DNA from 2 places in the Corynebacterium sp. CNCTC7651 genome. Region 2 is predicted to be linked to the other one. Evidence: predicted binding sites of a transcription regulator. Region 2 holds the regulator's gene; the other holds the start of a gene.
The links. The regulator LexA, encoded in region 2, represses DNA repair genes until DNA is damaged. The targets are predictions, from matches to a motif close to CGAACANNTGTTCG.
Positions count from the first base shown of each region.

Region 1: the regulator LexA is predicted to act here: its motif matches at 1,940-1,953, upstream of JZY91_RS01440 (HNH endonuclease signature motif containing protein).

Region 1 covers NZ_CP071246.1:280,366-283,573, reverse strand. The annotation lists gene JZY91_RS01445 (DUF6541 family protein) at 1-1,794, opposite strand, end outside; gene JZY91_RS01440 (HNH endonuclease signature motif containing protein) at 2,026-3,208, shown strand, end outside.
Region 2 covers NZ_CP071246.1:1,313,182-1,316,389, reverse strand. The annotation lists gene JZY91_RS06375 (1-phosphofructokinase family hexose kinase) at 1-8, opposite strand, end outside; partial or broken gene JZY91_RS06370 (DeoR/GlpR family DNA-binding transcription regulator) at 114-841, opposite strand; gene lexA (transcriptional repressor LexA) at 932-1,630, opposite strand; gene JZY91_RS06360 (hypothetical protein) at 1,845-2,234, shown strand; gene nrdR (transcriptional regulator NrdR) at 2,320-2,778, shown strand; gene hrpA (ATP-dependent RNA helicase HrpA) at 2,800-3,208, opposite strand, start outside.

The DNA.
Region 1 (3,208 bases), 1.0 Mb from region 2:
CCACAGGTAGTGGCGCGAAACAGTGGGCACTCCGGTGACCGCATAGAGCCACGAGTGGCCGTCCGCCGGATCGCCCAACGTCGTGCCTTCGAACGCCGCGGGCTGTGACGCAAGCCAGGCGAACGCCGCGAGGTCATCGTCGTTGACCATTCGGCCGTCCTCACGCGGGGCGACGTATGCCCGCTGAGCTCCCTCGATGACAGCCGCATGCAGCTGCGGTGCCGCTACTGCGCCGATACCGGCAGCCAGCGCGACGGACGCAGCCGTGGTAGCCGCCGTCCAGGCCGTGGAGGTCTTGCGCGCCGCAAGTGGCGCGAGGGTGATCAGGCGTAGTGCAGCGGCGACACCGATCGCTGCCGCGGCAACTACGCACATAGCCACCGGCAAAATCAGGCGGTGCGGGGTGTTGTAATGCACGTTGCCGATCATGGCCAGCGCGCGCCCCACCCAACCGTCCAGTGGCTGGGTCGAATTCGCGGCGGCAGCGAGGCTGACAAGGTAGAACAGCACCGGCCACACTTGCCCACGGAAGAACACCAAGACTAGAGCTCCGGCGAGGGCAAGCCACAGCGCGATGGTGGGGTCAAAATTCGGGAAGAACTCGCTGACATGGCGGGTGTCCATGAAAAACGAGCTAGCCCATGCATCAGTTTTTGCGGCTGCCTCTGACGCCTCCCAGCCGGAGACTTCTTCCGCCTGCTCCGAACCGGCGAAGATCTGGGGCAGGAAAGCCAGTGTGCCACCGATTGCGGGCAACCCAATCCACAGCGTGTCCACAAGACGGGAGCGCACAGGCCGCACCAGGGTGGAGGTGAGCCAGCTCAAGGCCACGCACAGCACCACCACTGTCACCGCGGAAGGATGCGCGGTGAGCACGCCAAGGAAACCAAGGGCCGCTGGCAGCGCCCCAGCAGGCGTTCGAGGCGTGGCGACGAACTGCCAGACCACAATGCCAGTAAGCGACATTGCGAATAGGTAGGGCCACATGCCCACGTAATCCGGGATCCAGGCAACCTGTGGCACGGCATAGATTGCCGCCGCCGCAAACGCCGCGGCAATCTGCGCGGTCACACCAGTTGAGCGCATGAACGCGAACACCAGGCACGCCATGGTCAGCGGCAGCGCCACCCCGGGCAAAACCGCCTGCGCGATATTGAGTGCCGGGATGGGGTCCAACCCAGCTGCCTCTCCGAAAAGCGCAATGCCTGCGTGGTACGCGGACGGGTACAACAACTGCGTGTGGGTCTCAATGTTCTGCAGCTCGCCCATCCGTGTTGGGGATGCGACACCAGTATCCATGATGAAGCGCACCAGGTTCGCATGCCACTGCACATCCCAGCCTTGGACGATGTTGTATGTGCCGTGCGGGGCACGCACAAGCCAGCCAAGCCTGTCCGCAACGAGCATCCACGAACCCGCCACCACTCCCAGTGCCGGCAGGATCCAAGAAAGCTCTGGAGTGAAGCCACGACGCCACCAAGGCTTCGCGACGTACTCCTCTAGCTCCGCCCCACTAACCTTCGGCGGCGCGGTCCACGCTGGTCGTTTTACCAGCAGGTAGCGCCAAAGAACCGCCGCGCCGATCGCAAGCGCCACGCTCACCCCGTATGTCCACAGGTTGAACGGCGCGGACGTGAGACCCCACATCCACGCGCTCATGCCGATGACACCAAACGTCACCGGCAGCGCCGCCGCAGCAGCAGCCGGCACTCTCAACCCAGACACCAAGGCGACAAGGAATCCGGGGATGAGGAAGAACGCGACCGCGAAGCAGGCAGCTGCCGCTGTTGTCATCCGTTCCTCCTTTTGCAACCCGGCTGGGTCATCCATCGCATTCTATTCCCCCGCCGCGCCACCTCGCGGTTGGCACTGCGTGCCGACGCCATTTTTCCGCCGCGCGGAAAGTTCTGCCGCGCGGAAACTCCGGCGCACCCTCCATCGAACACATGTTCCCATGCCGAAATTTTGAGGTGGGCCGCCTGTCCTAATGTTCCATCCAAGCGCCGACTACCGAGAGGAAAGCCCATGTACACAACCGAATTGGAACAATTTGGCCGGCTACCAGCTGATGTCCCAGCCGCGTTTTTTCGCGCCGCGATGGTGTCCAACGCCAACGAGATCGTGTACTCGATTCGCCTCCATCACGAATCCACCAATAGCGCGAAGGCGATGCTGCTACTGGACATCGCGCGTTTCGACGAGTTGGAGCTCGCCGGCCATTTCGGCGCCCGCAGTACCGCGCGCTGGCTTGAGCGCGAGCTGGGCTACCCCACTTCCACTGCATACGAGTACGTTTCCGTCGCACGCAGGCTGAAGAACTTTCCCCTGCTTATCGACATTTTCCGCGAGGGTGCTATCGAATACACCGTTGTCCGCTTCCTAGTGCGGTTCATGACGCCCGAGAACGAACGTGAGCTGGTGGACCTCGCCCGCCGCCTTCCCTTCCCTGAACTTCAGAAGGCCCTGGCGGGACTAGAGGACCAGGATCAAAAGGATAAGGACCCGGACGAACCGTATTTCAAACTCAATGAGCGCCGCGACGGCATGCTGCACGGGGAGTTTCTCTTGCCTGCTGTTTCCGGCGAGTTTCTGCGGGCAGCCTTGAAGATTGCGGAACTGATCGGCAACGGCCAAGGGGGCCTTAGCGCCGACAACATGGCCAAGCTGCTCAAACAGATGGGCGGGGACGAGGAAGATGAGGAGTCCAGCGACGAAAACGTCACGGATCCAGTGGAGCCAATCGCCCCTGACCTGGGAGAAGAACTCACCTTAGAGGAGCTCGAGGCTACCGACGATTGGGGCAGCTTTGGCGACGAGGCCGATTTCGCGCTGCTGGAACCGTTCGGTGACCCGGTGGAGGAGGTCTATCCCGCTGAGCAGACCCGCGAGCCGCGGAAGGACACCAAGCTCACCGCAGACAAGGTTCTGCGGGTGCCCAGCCGCTTCGGCCCGCCGGTAAAAGAGAACCTCTACCCCGCATTTCTCACCATGATTAGCATGGTCCGGTCTCTGCCCATCAGCGCCGTACGCGCCCCGGGGGCTCAGGTGACCTTCATGATTACGGAGGACGGCCGGTCCTGGATGCCCGAGAATCCCCAAATCCCGTCCCGCGCTCTGGCAACCTACGTCAACGACGCGATTGCGCGCTGCCACTTGCTGAGCAAGTCGGGTTTGACCATGCACTACGGAAGGGAGCGTCGATTAGCAT
Region 2 (3,208 bases):
ACAATCATGCCCTGCATCCCTCCGATTGAGTGGTCATACTCTCAATAATGCCCGACTGTGTCTGATCGGGCAATCAAAAACAGAAAATGATGTCCGAACTCACATGCGCGTTGTTAGTCCGCGGCGAGAATGACCTCGATCCCGCGATCCTCCAGCGCCTGGATGAGAGATTCCGGCGCACCCCCGTCTGTGATGACAACGTCGATCGCGTCCAGCGGGGCAAAGCTCACTAGATAATCGTTGCCCAATTTCGTGGAATCGCACAGCACCACCACCTTGCGGGCGTTGGTGACCATGGAGGATTTCACGGCAGCCTCGTGCGCGTCGGCGGTGGACAGTCCGTGGTCTATGGTCAGCGCGTTAGTGCCTATGAATGCCACTTCCGCCCGCATGAGTGCCAGTGTTCTCAGCGCCGTGTCTCCCACAACCGCCTGGGTAATCGCGCGGACGGTTCCGCCAAGGAGCTGCACGTTGGTGAGGCCGGCGGTCGAGAGATCCAGCGCGATGGGCAGGGAGTTGGTAACGATGGACCATGTCTCTGCACCCGGTTGTGTCGCAATCAAGTGTGCCAAGCCGTTGATGGTGGTGCCCGAGTCGAGGAAGATGCCGCCACCTGGCTGCGCGGGCAGGAACCGTAGCGAAACTCCGTGGTGAGGAAGGATTGTGTCGCCACAGCGCCGCCGTGCACGCGCTGCACAATGCCTTCGTCGTTCAGCACCGCGAGATCGCGGCGGATTGTCTCTGCGGTAACGTCGAATTTCTGCGCCAGTTCGGTCACGTTCACGCGCCCCTCCACTGCGGTCAGCGAGGCGATCTGGCGGCGGCGCTCCTCTGCGTACATGCAGTCATCATCGCAGATCCGACATGCCCGCATCCGTGGGGTTATGCCCGTTTCCCCCGTTTGTGGGGGCGCTGCGTGCCGACGACCGTTCTACAGCGAGCGGAAAACGGACACCACAAGACCCATAATCTCCGCGTCATCGCCCTTGATAGGTGCGAAGGCGTCGTTGCGGGGCATGAGCCACACGCCGGAAGAGTCCTTGTGGAAGACCTTCGCCGTTGCCTCCCCGTCGATGAGCGCGGCCACGATCTGCCCCTCTTCTGCGACAGGCTGTGAGCGAACCACAAGCCAATCTCCGTCCAGGATGGCGGCATCAACCATCGATTCGCCGACAACGCGAACCATGAACAGGTCACCGTCGCTCATAAGCTCGGCCGGCATGGGGTAGTAGGCTTCCACGTTCTCTTCGGCCAAGATGGGCGCACCCGCGGCAATCTGGCCGACCACCGGGATGAAGCGCGGCTGTGCGGCATCCTCGGGTGCGTCTGTAGAAGCAGGCTGGCTCGCCGGCTTGCGCTTCGGTTTCGCGGCCGTGTCCGGCAGGTGGCGGAGGTCTACCGCGCGCGGCTTGTTGGGGTCGCGCCGAAGGAACCCCTTCTTCTCCAGCTCCTTGAGCTGATACGCCACTGACGAAGTTGATTGCAGTCCAGCGGCATCGCCAATCTCGCGAATGCTCGGCGGGTAGCCGCGCAGTACAACTGCGTCCTGGATGACCTCGAGGATGCGGCGCTGCCGGTCCGTCAGCGTGCTCATATCAAGGCTGTTGGGGTCGATCTTCTTCCGGGCCATCGTGTCTCCTCGCTACTCCGTGTTCACCGTACCGTGCCCCAACCTATCACGGAGGGCAAGTGTGTTCGATCATTTCCGTTCCGGGCTGGACAGTGTCGAGCGGGAGTGCTATAAATCGAACACGTTAGCGTAAATCGAACATACGAGCGCCTGCGGTGCCCTGGAGGTTGGGGGCGCTTCGTACGCTCTGGGTAGTCAACGAGAGGAGATCACCATGACCATCGCAATCCGCCCCGTCACCCGTACCACCGTAGGTAATGGTGCCGCAGGAACAACAAGCACTGCTGCGGAGGTGTGGGATATCCCTGCCGCGCAGCACTGCACAGGCGCAGGGGTGGCTGTTCGCCAACTCGGGGCCACTACTCGAACGCATGAACGCGGTGCCGGCCGCGGCCAGGTATCGTCCGCACCGCGGGGTTCTGCGTTCGAATCCGCCCGCGAACGCCGGGACAACATTATGCTCGGCGCCCTCTTTACTGCCGCACTTCTGGTCGGATCCGCATTCGGCGGCGTGTTCAGCTCAGCGGAAGCACCCATCGCAGGCAGCCAGGGCGGCACCGCAGCCAGCAGTGCCACGGAATTCGCAAGCGCACAGGCGCGCTAGGGGGCGGTACCAGGGGGTTAGACCAGGGCGGCGGTAGACTGGCGCCACTTAAAAACATCCGCCGCATGAGATGGGGTGCCAAACCGTGTATTGCCCGTTCTGCCATCATGAACACTCCCGCGTGACCGACTCGCGCGCCGTTGAAGGGGGAGCAGCGATCCGCAGGCGCCGGGAGTGCACCGAGTGCGGGGGCAGGTTCACTACCGTCGAGAAGGCGGTGCTGACCGTTGTCAAACGCAACGGCGTGAGTGAACCGTTTGACAGAGATAAGCTCATCTCCGGTGTGCGCCGGGCGTGCCAGGGCCGAGATGTGTCGGATGATTCCCTGAAGCGCCTCGCCCAGCAGGTCGAGGAGACGGTGCGCGCGCAGGGCAGCTCTCAGGTGCCCGCAAACGACATCGGCCTCGCGGTGCTGGAGCCGCTCCGCGCGCTGGACGAGGTCGCGTATCTGCGTTTCGCCTCCGTCTACAAATCTTTCGAAAGCGCAGACGACTTCGAATCCGAAATCCGCCTCATGCGCCGCCGCGACCGGGAAGATTTCTAGCGCCAGCCACGCCCTAACCGCCTACTTCAGTTTGTCCGCCAGCTTCTCAATACGCCGCTGACTCACCGGCTGCGGAGTACCAAGACGCTGGGCGAACAAGCTCACGCGCAGTTCCTCGATGCGCCACAGGATGTCCTTGTACGCGCGGGACTTCCTCCGGTTCGCAGGCAGCTTCTGCATCCGCGCTTCAAGGTAGCGCTTAGCATCATCCACCACCGCTTGGCGGTCCGCATCCCTGTCCGGATCTAGGCGCATATCCTCCAACCGGATCCGCATCGCCTCGATGTAGCGGGGGAGATGCTGCAGGTGCTGCGCACCGTGGATTGTCACCGCGTGCTTGGGCAGGAAGAAGCGCAGTTGAGCCTTCATGTCCTCGATCGCAGGGCCGTCCCACTGCTCCAACTCCTTCGCCATGTTGGCGTACTCCACC